3 regions of the Mesorhizobium sp. CC13 genome follow, and region 2 is predicted to be linked to each of the others. Evidence: riboswitches for the same ligand, from Rfam matches in the RefSeq annotation. Region 2 holds a riboswitch; each other region holds the start of a gene.

Region 1 (4,177 bases), on a different contig from region 2:
CTCGCCATAGTTGGATTCCATCGACCAGATGGCCAACAGCACGTAGCGGTCGACGCCGTAGGCGGCCTCGATGCGGTCGAGCCAGGGCTTCCACTTGCGCGCCATCTCGCGGCCGGTGGCGATCGACTGGTCATGCACGCGGTTGTCGAAATAGTCCCAGACAGGGGCGGTGAATTCGGGCTGGAAGCGCGCCTTTTCCAGCACTTCGGCATCGGCGGAGGTGATGCCGCGGAAGGCGCGGTCGTAGGTCGAACCGGAAATGCCGTTGTCGGCCGCGACCGAACGGAAGCTCGCCACCCAGCGCTGGAATCCCGGCTCGGCGGCGGCGGGACCGGCAGGCAGCAAAAGCGCGAATGAGATACCGGCGATTGCGGCGGCGCTGGCGAGGGCCCGGGCGGTCTTGCGAAGAGGCATTCTTTCCTCCTTGGAGAGATCAGAAAGTCGATTCATCGCCGAAGCCGGTTATCAATCAGTTTACCATAGTCCTCCGGGGGAACGAAAAGCCGCCTGCCGAATTGTCCAGGGCCAGTCAACTCGATCAAGTTCGCGTGATCGCTGGTCTTGCCCGCCGTCCCCGAATATGTGAACGCATTCAGTATTCATCAATTGGGGCGTGACAGTGTCCACGCCCGGTACATGCAACCATCGGACGAACACCCATGAAACGAGTTCGCAAGGCAGTATTTCCTGTCGCAGGTCTGGGCACGCGCTTCCTGCCCGCCACCAAGTCGATTCCGAAGGAAATGCTGACCGTCGTCGACAAGCCGGTGATCCAGTACGTCGTCGACGAGGCGCGCGAAGCAGGCATCGAGCACTTCATCTTCGTCACCGGCCGCAACAAGGCGGTCATCGAGGACCATTTCGACGTCCAGTTCGAGCTCTACGACACGCTCGCCCAGCGCGGCAAGGGCGAACAGCTCGAAAGGCTGCAGCGCCTGCAGCCGGCGCCGGGCCAGACCTCGTTCACCCGCCAGCAGGTGCCGCTCGGCCTCGGCCACGCGGTCTGGTGCGCGCGCGAGCTCGTCGGCAACGAGCCGTTCGCGCTGCTTCTGCCCGACATGATCATGCAGTCCGAGAAGAGCTGCATGCGCGAGATGGTCGAGCTCTACAACGAGACCGGCAGCAACATCATCGCCGTGCAGGAATGCGACCCCGCCGAGGCGCACAAATACGGCATCGTCGGCAAGGGCGAAACCGTCCATACCGGCTTCCGCATCGACGGCATGGTGGAGAAGCCGAAGCCCGGCACGGCGCCGTCGAACCTGTTCATCAACGGCCGCTACATCCTGCAGCCGGAGATCTTCGGCATCCTGGCCAACCAGGAGCGCGGCGCCGGCGACGAGATCCAGCTCACCGACGCGATGCTCAAGCTCGAGAAGCAGCAGTCCTTCTTCGGCTACCACTATCGCGGCCGCACCTTCGACTGCGGTTCGCCGGAGGGCTTCGTCGAGGCCAACGTCGCCTTCGCGCTGTCGCGGGCCGATATCAACGAGCGCATGGCGGGCGTCATCGAAAGCCTGCTCGGCGAGATGAAGCCGGCTCGCTGACCTTCCCAATGTCGCCCGCGCGTCAGAATTGGACGCGCGGCGCGGTGGTTTTCGGCATCAGTGCCGAGTAGACATGTCCTGCCAGGTGCCCGCAGCGATGCGGGAGAATCGGGAACACGGTGCAAATCCGTGGCGTGCCCAACGCTGTAAGAGGGACCGCATCGGCAAAAGCCACTGTCCGCAGGACGGGAAGGCGCCGAAGGCGGGCTGAACTCGAGCCAGAAGACCGGCCCGGCAGAAATCGTCCACCGCATGGTCAGGCGGCGGAAACCGATATGCTCGCCAGGGGACACGCGATGCCGGCCGACCATACCCATGCCGATACGGGCTGTTTCGATGCGGCAGCGCAGGATGCCGTGTACCGCGCCATCTTCACGCGCCGCGACGTGCGAAGCCATTTCCTGCCCGATCCGATCGAGGACGCCCTGCTGGCGCGCCTGTTGATGGCGGCGCACCACGCGCCCTCGGTCGGCTTCATGCAGCCGTGGAATTTCATCGTCATCCGCGACCCGGGCCGCAGGGAGCAGGTGCGCGACCTCTTCCTCGCCGCGCGCGGCGAGGAATTGCCGCATATCGCCGAGGAGCGGCAGGCGCTCTACCGCAAGCTCAAGCTCGAAGGCATCTCGGAAACGCCGCTCAACCTGGTCGTGACCTGCGACCGCAGCCGGTCGCGGCATTCGCCGCTCGGGCGCTGGCACAATCCCGAGATGGACCTCTACAGCACGGTCTGCGCGGTGCAGAACTTCTGGCTGGCGGCGCGCGCCGAAGGCATCGGCGTCGGATGGGTCAGCATCCTCGACCGCGAGGCGCTGAAAAGGCTGCTCGGCATTCCCGAGCACGTCACGCCGGTGGCCTATCTGTGCGTCGGCCGCGTGTCGGAGTTCGCGGCGCGGCCCGACCTGGAGCGGCATGGCTGGGCAAGCCGCCTGCCGCTCGCTGATCTTATCATGAGCGAGGTCTATTCCGGTGCGGGCGAGGACGTGCTGAAGGCCGCGGTCTCGACGATGTCGGACGGCGGGAAGCCCTAGCGCTGGACCCTCAGCCCGACGAACACGCTGTTGGTGCTGCTGTCGCGGCCGGCGAGCGTGCTGTCGAGCGCTTCGTGTCTCAACCGGCCGGTCAGGCCGGCGTAGCGGTTGAGCCACCAGGTCAGCCCGGCTTCTGCGGTGAGCGTCAGCTCGCGGTCGTCCGATCCGGCATAGTCGCGCCAGCCGGTGCCGACCGCGGCAAAGCCGGTGAGGTTGGCCCGCATCTGGCGTTCGACCGCGAGGCGCCCGGAATAGAGCACCGAGCCGCTCTGCCCCGGCGTCGTCGAGCCTTCCACCACGGTCGTGCCGGTGAGGCTGACGATGGTGCCGCGGATCGGCGACCAGCGGAGATCGGCCGCGAGCGTGGCTGCGGAAATCGTGTCCAGGCGGTCGTCGTCGAAGTCCTCGGCGATCCAGCCCGCCGAGACCTCGCCGCCGAATTTCTCGCCCATGTCGATCTCGACGCCGGCGCGCGCGCCGACGCGGTTCGACGAGCGCTCGAAGCCGGCCGTGTCGAACCTGAGGTCGTAGACGCGGCGGCCGAACTCGACCTCGCCGAAGGGCACGAGGGCCGGCGAAATCTCGTAGCCGGCGCGCAGGCGGCCGGTATAGAGCGTGGAATTCCGGTCTTCCTGCGACAGCGTGCCCCCGCCGGACAGTTCGGCGTCGTCGAAGCGCTCGTTGGTCACTTCACCGGTGGCGGCAAGCCGAACCTTGCCAACGTCCTTTTCCAGACCCAGGCTACCGTCGAGCGTGCGCCGCAGGGGCCGCGAGACAGTGTCCTCGATCACCACCGGCGACGTCGCCGATTCCGGCCTGACATTGTAGCCGAGCGTGCCGATGGCGCGGAAACCGTCGGTCAGGTCGAGTTCGAGCCGCCCGTCGATGCCGCCCGTGGCCTCCTCGAGTTCCTGCCCGGAGACGGATTTGCGGAAGGTGCCGTAGGCGTCGATCGTCGCCGAGTGGCGCTCCCAGTCGGAGACGGCGTTGAGGCGAAGCGCGGTTTCGGAAAGCACCGCCGACTTGCCGTTGGCGCTCGAATCGGCGTTCGACGTCGCCGTCACGCCCTGTTCCAGGCTGGGCCGCAGCACGAAGCTGCCGACGCGGATGCCGGGTGCCGCGAACGGATAGTCGTCGCGCGGCACGTAGCGTCCCTCGATCGCCGTCTGGCGGCGTGCCTCCGAGCCGCTCGCCGGGGCAAATTCCGAATCGACCGTGCCCTGGCGCACCGCGCCGGTGGTCAACTCGCCGTCCGGCTCCGTCGGCGCCTCCGGTCCGCTCTGCTGGGAGGGGCGTGCCGCCGTGCCCGCGGCGAGGCGCCTGCGGGCCTCTTCGGCGCGCTGCCGGGCCGTGGTCGGGGGCAGGGCATAGGTCGAGGCGGAGGTTTGGTCGGCGTTCGGCGGCTCGCTGAAGATGTCGGCCGCCTCGCCGGCCGGCTGGTCGGGAACGGCCCCGGGGCTCGCGGGCTGATATGTGTCCTGGTTCTGGTCCTGGGCAGCTGCGACCGGCTGGACCGCCGGGCGCTTGCGCCACATCAGCGCATCCCTGACCTGGGTTTCGCTGACCGCGCCGCGCAGGCCGGCTTCCTGGGCCTGGGCGGGG
Region 2 (4,177 bases):
GCCGCAGCAGAACAGCTCGCGCTCACGGAAGTCGGGCGCGAGCAGCGGCAGCCGAACGGCATCGATCCGCCCCATGTGGCCGAACCAGCTTTCGCGGCTCGACCGCTCCTCGATCATGAATCCGAGAGACAATCCGGGCATGCGGCTGCCGAGGAGTTCCAGCTCCTTGCGGAAGATGATCTCCTCCGGCGAGCGGGCGCAGTTGACGAAGGCGACGTCGGTCCATGGTGCGCAGTCGTTCAGCCAGCGTAGCATCGACATCATCGGCGTGATGCCGGAGCCCGCCGAGATGAACAGGTATTTCGCAGCCGGATGGTCGTGGTGGGAGAAGTTGCCTGCTGGACCTAGCGCCTTGACGCGAGACCCCGGCACAAGATTGCCGAACATCCAGCGGGTGCCGATGCTGTCTACCTGTGCCTTGACCGTCACGGCGATGGAGAAGGGCCGCGAAGGCGAAGACGACAGCGTGTAGGTCCGCATAAGCGGGCCGGCGGCCGTCGGCAGCTCCAGCGTCACGAACTGGCCCGGTTTGTAACGGAACCAGGTCTGCGCATCCGATCGGAAGGTGAAGGTTTTCACGCCGGGTGCTTCGTCCGCCACGGCGATCACCTCCAGCACCTGGAGGCGATCGTTCCACGGGGCCATCTCGTCGAGGTGGCGATAGAGGCTGTGATCGTTCATGGCATTCATGGCGCTTCCCTCAGGCGACGCTGCGCAGCGCGGGCTTCTGCCCGTCGGTGAGCCTCGGTTCGATGAAACGGGCGTACCAGTCGACGAACTGGATCACGCCGCCTTCGTGATGCTCGGAGTAGGGGCCGGTCTCATAGGCCGGCGACCTGATGCCGAAGGCGTTCTCCTCGACGATGCGGCGGTCCTCGTCGTTGGTCTCGGTCCAGACGTGGGTCAGTCCCTTGAGGTCGTAGTCGACGCCCTCGACCGCATCCTTGTGCACGAGCCACTTTGTGGTGACCGCCGTCTCCGTCGCGCTGATCGGCAGGACGCGGAAGGTGACCGCATAATCGCCAAGGACGTGGTTCCACGTTGTCGGATAGTGGTAGAGCAGAAGCGTGCCGATGCGGTCGGTGAAAACCTGGTCTGACAGGTTCCTGCGGACGGCGCGCCTTCCCGTCGTCGTGTAGCTGACGGCCTCGCCGAGAAGCGGCGCGCGGGTTGCACGGTACTGCCCGTCCTTGTCTATGCAGAAGCGCGATGGCAGGCCTGCCGCCTCGCAGCGGGCCCAGTGCGCCAGCATGTCGGGGTCGCTGTCAGCGCCGTTGACCCCGGTGACGGTCGGCGCCTCGGGAAAGGTCTTACAAAGTTCGGGATGGTTGGCCGCGCAGTGGTAGCATTCTCGGTTGTTCTCCCACACCAGCTTCCAGTTGCCCTTCTCGAAGATGGTCGACTCGAAGGCGACCTTGGCGTCGACGAGACTGTGGGGAGCGAAGTAGGGCTCCATCAGCGTCCGGAACGGGCGGAAGTCGGCGGGTTCCTTGGCCAGGCAGATGAAGATGTAGCCGCCGCCGCTTTCGCAGGCGACGGGCTTCAGCCCGAAATCCTCCTTCTTGAAGTCCTCGGCCATCTGGCGGGCGAAGACCAGTTTGCCGTCGAGATCGTAGGTCCACTGGTGGTAAGGGCAGACCAGCCGTGCTGACGTTCCCCTGTCGCTGGTGCAAACGCGGCTGCCGCGGTGGCGGCAGGAATTGTGGAAGGCGCGGATCTGTCCGTCGCGTCCGCGCACGATGACGACGGGATAATCGCCCACCTGGACGGTGAAGAAACTTCCGGCCTTGGCGACCTCGCAGTCGTGGCCGACAAACAGCCAGTCCCGGTACCAGATCAGCTCAAGATCGAGCTTGTAGAAATTGGGGTCGATGTAGAAGGGTTGCGGCAGGCTGAAGCCATCGCGCCTTTCGCGGATGAGCTTCAGCATTTCGTTGCGCGTATCCATGTCCGTCCTCGCTAGCGGCACAAGGACTGAACTGGTGGTATGGAGGGGAAGATCGCGCGGGACGAACTGCCCGAACGCTCTGCCTCTTGACCGCCCACCGCGATCAGTCGGTTGAAAGAGTTCGAGGCTGGTTTCCGGGCTCCGAAGCTGTCCTTTGTTGAGGACTGTCCCGACACCTTCCCAGGCATACGCCCAGTGGTTCTCCCGTCGAGACGACAAGCTTCGCTACCGTTGCGGGGGCAGCGTCGGCATCAAACCGACTTCCCAATTATCCCGCAGGCCAATTCGCCAACGGGCACCTTGAACGTGTCGATCAGATCACGGACGCGTCGCTGACAAAGCCTGGAAAGCGACATCGGCAGATTGCAAAGACGACAGCGACCGTGGCGATCGTCAGTTGCTTCCGCGCGCTTCATCAGCACGGCGTCAATGATCCAGCCATTGGCTCGTTGGGCTTCGTCGCGGACACGCTCGGCAAGGAGGCGAATGCCGCCCAGAGATTGTTCCAGCAGCGCTGCGCGCGTGCCATCAGATCGAGACAACTCGGAACGGCATCGGTTCTCACCTGCAGCACGTTGTCGGTCGTGCGGGAAGCGTCGAAGGATTCAAATATTCCCCGGCCCTTGGGGAGCAAGATGGGATTGCGGGCGTACGGAAGTTCACACGCCCGCATTGGTGTGCTGCCGGTTTCGCAGCTTTCTCTCGGATGCGTCACGGACGGCCTGCCAGCCAGAAACTCGACGATCGCTACGGATCGGGGTCAGGGATCCGCCGAGCCTTCGCAAACCCGCAATCCGTCGCGATGAAGCGTTCCAGCATCGGTACGATCAGCCGAACGGGTTCGGTTGCCGGCTGACCGCTCTCGCGGCCGAGGATCTCCGCATAAGTCTTGAGATCGCGATGCAACGACGCTGGAAGCTCCAGCGTCACCTTCACAGGCCTGTCGTCGGCGATGGGGCTTAGCTTCAGCTTGATCATTGTGTTGCGCCATAGGGCTCGAGCACGAGATCGCGCGTGACGATGACGCGGACCGGGAAGCCAGGCCGGATGGTCAGCATCGGCGCGATGTTGAGCTGGCGGCGGATGATCTGCTGACCTGCCTCGTTGATCGTGTCCTGGGCGCCGTTGCGCATGGCATTGATCAGCCGGTCATCGTTGTCGGTGGCGAGCTCCGCCCCGACGCTGTCCGAAGCCGACATCGTTGCTGTATTGGCCGATGACGCGGGTGCCCTGCGGCACCAGCAGGAAGCGTCCCGTCGGGCTGTCATAGACGTTTTCGGTGACCTGCGCCATGATTTGACCGGGCAGATCGGAGCGGATGCCGGTGATCAGTGCGGCCGGGATCACCGCGCCCGCCTGCAGCACATAGGGCGATGTCGGAGCCGCGACGCGATCGGGCGAGACGCTGCGCTTGTCGGGCGGGGCATTGAGGAAGGCGTTTTGACGCTCGACGGCCGTCGGCGTCGATGGCTGGGGGTCGAGGCCGAGTGCGGTTGGATTCGGCATCGGCTGCACTGGGGAGGTCGGCGACGCGGTAGGCGTCGCAGTCAATACCGGTCGTGTTTCGGTCGGCACTAACAGCTTTGCCGTGCGGGCGGATTCGAGCTCCTGCTGCCGACGCTGCTCCTCGGCGCTCAGGTTTGGGTCGGGCGCGACGATCGGCGGCGGCCGCACCGCGTTTTGCGCATTGAGGATCGGTCGGCCAAGGTCGCCGGGAAGCGGCGAGCCGAGGATGGGACCGGTGTAGTCGCGCGGCAGGCCAGCGAGCCCGTCGGCAACGGCGAGGCTGTCCGTCGAAATCAGTTCTTGCGGCTTTCTGGCCTTGCGGCTCTGAAGCGCGTAGATCAGAGCGCCACCCAGGCTGACGCCGGCAATGAGGCTGAGACCGGCCAGCACCTTGCGCGAAAGGCGCGTCACACGCGGGGGCTCGGGGCGCAGCCGCATCGCAGGTTCGTCGGTGAGCGGCAGGGCGTCATCGGAGAACGACGCTTCCTTTTTCTGTCCGGGGTTGGTCGCGCTCATGAAGCCGGCCTTGAGTCAGCGCGCACGATGCGGACGCGCCTCTGACGATTGCTGGATGGTCTCGACCGCGGCCGAGCCGCCTTCGGCGGCAGCCTGGAACGAGGCGGTGCGCACGGTGATCACCTTCATGGCGTCGAGCGCCTGCACCGTCTGGATGGCGTTGCCGGCATAGATCGGGCGCTTGAAGGTGTCGGACGAGACGACCTC
Region 3 (4,177 bases), on a different contig from region 2:
GCCGTCCGCGAATGGGTGCCATGCACTCCATGCATTGCTGCAATGCATCAAAATCGCTTGCGCGGCGGCCGACTTAAGGAAACTGTCGACCTAAATCGTTTCAATTCCCCCCGAGTCCATCCATGCCCTTGCCGATCCTCGCTCTGGCCGTTGCATCTTTTTGCATCGGTACCACCGAATTCGTGATCATGGGGCTGTTGCCCGAGGTCGCCGCCGACTTGGGCGTCTCGATCCCGGCGGCGGGGCTGCTGGTCACGGGCTATGCCCTCGGCGTGGTCATCGGAGCCCCGATCATCGCCATCGGCACGGCGAGACTGCCGCGCAAGCCGGTGCTGGTCGGGCTGGCCATGCTGTTCGTTCTCGGCAACCTGCTTTGCGCCATCGCCCCCACCTACTGGACGCTGATGGCGGCGCGCGTCGTCACCGCCCTCGGCCACGGCGCCTTCTTCGGCATCGGCTCGGTGGTGGCGGCAAGCCTGGTGCCGGCCAACAAGCGCGCCAGCGCCATCGCCCTGATGTTCGCCGGCCTGACGCTCGCCAACATCCTCGGCGTGCCCGGCGGCACCGCGCTCGGCGAAGCCTTCGGCTGGCGCATGACCTTCTACGCCGTCGTCGTCATCGGCCTGATCTCGGTCGCGGCCATCGCCTGGCTCGTGCCGGCGGGCGTCGCCCCTCCCGGCAAGGGTGGCGTCGCCGGCGAGGTCAAGGTGTTGGGCAAGCTGCAGGTGTGGCTCGCCATGATCATCTCCGCGCTCGCCTCGGGCAGCCTGTTTGCCGTCTTCACCTACATCAAGCCGATCCTGACCGGCGTCACCGGACTGTCGATCGAGTCCGTCACCTGGATCCTGCTCTTGTTCGGCGGCGGCATGACCATCGGCAACATCATCGGCGGCAAGCTGGCCGACTGGAGGCTGATGCCGACGGCCATCGGCGCGCTCGTGGTGATGGCCATGATCCACGTCGCCTTCGCCGGGCTCAGCCACTCGGTACCCGCGGCGATCCTGCTCGTCTTCATGTGGGGCGTCATCACCTTCGTCATCGTGCCGCCGATGCAGATGCGCGTCGTCGAGACAGCCTCGGAAGCGCCGAACCTCGCCGCCACGCTCAACCAGGGCGCCTTCAATGCCGGCAATGCCGCCGGCGCCTGGGCGGGAGGCGCTGCGATCTCGATGGGAGTGAGCTACGCCGACCTGCCCTTCGTCGGCGCGGCGATTGCGCTGACCGCCTTCGCCGTGGCCGTCATTTCCTTCGCGCTCGACCGGCGTGACGCAATTCAGCAGGCGGCATGACGCTTTAGCGATTGTCAGCAACCCGTCGTTGCTGTAGCCACGGCAGCGATGGTTCCTGCTGCCTGGTTCGGGCAGCGGATTAAATGGGAACACGGTGAGACGTCCCGGACGCGAAACCGTGGCTGCCCCCGCAACTGTGAGCGGATAGCAAGTCGGAAGAATGCCACTGGCCGCACGGCCGGGAAGGCTCCGAGGCGCCGAAACCCGCAAGCCAGGAGACCTGCCATCATCGGATGCGTTCAACCGGCCGGGGTGTGCCGCGGAGATGATGATGGTTGCGACTGCCTTTTTCGGATCGCCGATCGGATCGTTCTGCCGCCTCCGCCACGTCACGGAGACAGGGCATGCTCGATCACGTCCACGGCTCTAGTCGTCTCGTAGGCTCCACCCCGGCACTGCTCGAACTCGACGGCCTGTCATGGGGCCCGCGCGCGTCGAAGCCGATCCTCCAGCCAGTGACCGTGCGTGTGGAGCCGGCGGAGCTGCTGGCCATCGTCGGCCCCAACGGCGCCGGCAAGTCGAGCCTGCTGCGCTGCCTCTACCGCTACCACCGGCCGACCGGCGGCACGGTCAGGCTGGACGGAACCGACATCTGGCGGATGAAGCCGCGCGATTGCGCCCGCCGCATCGCCACAGTGCTGCAGGAGCCGGCCTCGGACTTCGGCCTGACGGTGGCCGAGATCGTCGAACTCGGGCTCATCCCGCACGCCACCCGCGTCGGAACCGCGGCCGACTACTATCTTGACGTCGAGGCCGCACTGTCGCTGCTCGGCCTCACCCGGCTCGCCGCGCGTGATTTCGGCTCGCTGTCGGGCGGCGAGAAACAACGCACCATGATCGCGCGAGCCGTGGTGCAGCGGCCCGACCTCTTGATCCTGGACGAGCCGACCAATCACCTCGACATCCGCCATCAGCTCGAAGTGCTCGAACTGCTTCGCAATCTCGGCTGCACCGTGGTGGTCTCGCTGCACGACCTGGCGCTCGCCTCGGCCTATGCGGACCGCGTGCTGGTCATGGACGGCGGCCGCGCGGTCGCCTGTGGCAGGCCGGCCGACATCCTCACACCCGAGCGCATCCGCGAGAACTTCGCCGTGGGCGCCACCCTCGACGATCACCCGGTCACCGGGCGCCCGCGCTTTTCCTTCCATCTCGAACGCTGAACCCGCCAAGCCGAGGAGCCTCCATGCGCCTGACGATTTTTGCCGCCGCAGTCCTTGCAAGCTGCACCACCGCCCTGGCGGACGACTTTCCGGTCACGGTCAGGAGCTGCAACCGCGACGTGACCTTCGCCGCTCCGCCGCAGCGGGCGGTGTCCAACGACATCAACCTGACCGAGATGATGCTGACCCTCGGCCTGGCCGACCGCATGGTCGGCTATTCCGGCATTTCCGGCTGGAACAAGATCGACGCGGCCATTCGCAAGGACATCGGCCAGTTGCCGGAACTCGCGCCGCAATATCCGAGTAAGGAGGTGCTGCTCGGCGCCGACGCCGATTTCTATTTCGCCGGCTGGAACTACGGCATGAGCGTCGGCGGCGCCGTCACGCCCGACACGCTCGCGCCCTTCGGCATCGCCGTCTACGAGCTGACGGAAAGCTGCATCCACGTCGTGAAGCGGGAAAAGTCGTCGATGGACGACATGTATGTCGACCTCCTCAACCTCGGCACGATCTTCGGGGTGCGCGACAAGGCGGAGGCCCTGGTCATGGGCTACAAGCGGGATCTCGCCGAATTCCAGTCCAGGCTGCCTCGGCTCGACAGGCCGGTGAAGGTGTTCCTCTACGATTCCGGCGAGCAGAAGCCGTTCACCGCAGGCCGCTACGCCATCCCGACCGCGATGATCGAGGCGGCCGGCGGCATCAACATCGCCGACGACGTCGAGGCCAACTGGGCCGAGATCGGCTGGGAACCGGTGATCGAGCGCAATCCCGACGTCATCGTCATCGTCAACTACGGCGAGGTGACGGCCGAGCAGAAGATCGCCTTCATGCGCTCCAACCCGGCCTTCAAGGACATTGCGGCGGTGAGGAACAACCGTTTCGTCGTGCTCGAATATGTCGAGGCTACACCCGGGCCGCGCAACATCGCGGCGATCAAGCGCCTGGCCGAAGCGTTCCGGGCTGACTGACCGTGTCGCACCGGAATTTCGTCAAGGGCCCACGCCATGCGCTGATCCACGCCATGCCGGCGCTGGTCGCGGCGCTCGCGGCACTGCTGGCCGTCACGATGCTCGTCGCGATCGGCGTGGGTTCGGTGGCGATCCCGCTCGACGCGGTCTGGGGGGTGATCGCCAACAAGCTCGTGCCGGGCAGCGTCGAGGTCTTCTGGTCGAGCGGCCGCGAGAACATCGTCTGGGACGTGCGCGCGCCGCGGGTCATCCTCGGGGCGACGGTCGGCGCCTCGCTCGCGGTCGTGGGCGCAGCACTGCAGTCGGTGACGCGCAATCCGCTCGCCGATCCGCATCTGCTCGGCGTCTCATCCGGTGCCGCGCTGGGGGCTATCCTCGCTTTGCTCCATGCCGGCATGGTGTTCGGCCCGATCACGGTGCCGCTGTTCGCCTTCGCCGGCGCGCTGGCGGCCACCGCCCTGGTGCTGATGGTCGCCAACCTGACGCGGGCGCACTCGGCCGGCCAACTCGTATTGGCCGGCGTCGCCGTCAGCTTCATCATAACGGCGGCCGGCAACCTGTTGATCTTCCTGGCCGATCCGCGGGCAGCGCCGGTCGTCATCTTCTGGATGCTCGGCGGCCTCGGCATGGCGCAATGGCAGCAGCTGGCCTACCCGCTGCTGGCGCTCGTCGCCGGCGGCGGCTACCTTCTGACCCAGGCCCGCAACCTCAACGCCATGACGCTCGGCGACGAGAGCGCCACCGCGCTGGGGCTGCCGGC

Evidence for each region. A riboswitch is a leader RNA that binds a small molecule or an ion and turns the genes downstream of it on or off. The one in region 2 is predicted to bind cobalamin.
Region 1: another riboswitch for cobalamin. It lies ahead of bluB (5,6-dimethylbenzimidazole synthase); the one in region 2 lies ahead of PV773_RS17945 (aromatic ring-hydroxylating dioxygenase subunit alpha).
Region 3: another riboswitch for cobalamin. It lies ahead of PV773_RS07970 (ABC transporter ATP-binding protein); the one in region 2 lies ahead of PV773_RS17945 (aromatic ring-hydroxylating dioxygenase subunit alpha).

Annotation. Positions count from the first base shown of each region.
Region 1 is NZ_JARDJI010000004.1:223,623-227,799, reverse strand. It holds gene PV773_RS09010 (lytic murein transglycosylase) at 1-414, opposite strand, end outside; gene galU (UTP--glucose-1-phosphate uridylyltransferase GalU) at 660-1,547, shown strand; cobalamin riboswitch at 1,614-1,797, shown strand; gene bluB (5,6-dimethylbenzimidazole synthase) at 1,823-2,575, shown strand; gene PV773_RS08995 (outer membrane beta-barrel protein) at 2,572-4,177, opposite strand, start outside.
Region 2 is NZ_JARDJI010000014.1:65,934-70,110, forward strand. It holds gene PV773_RS17940 (hybrid-cluster NAD(P)-dependent oxidoreductase) at 1-690, opposite strand, end outside; gene PV773_RS17945 (aromatic ring-hydroxylating dioxygenase subunit alpha) at 701-1,948, opposite strand; cobalamin riboswitch at 2,056-2,266, opposite strand; gene PV773_RS17950 (DUF2274 domain-containing protein) at 2,696-2,926, opposite strand; partial or broken gene PV773_RS17955 (TrbI/VirB10 family protein) at 2,923-3,970, opposite strand; partial or broken gene PV773_RS17960 (electron transfer flavoprotein subunit alpha/FixB family protein) at 4,025-4,177, opposite strand, start outside.
Region 3 is NZ_JARDJI010000004.1:12,284-16,460, forward strand. It holds gene PV773_RS07965 (MFS transporter) at 123-1,289, shown strand; cobalamin riboswitch at 1,322-1,532, shown strand; gene PV773_RS07970 (ABC transporter ATP-binding protein) at 1,634-2,449, shown strand; gene PV773_RS07975 (ABC transporter substrate-binding protein) at 2,473-3,417, shown strand; gene PV773_RS07980 (iron ABC transporter permease) at 3,471-4,177, shown strand, end outside.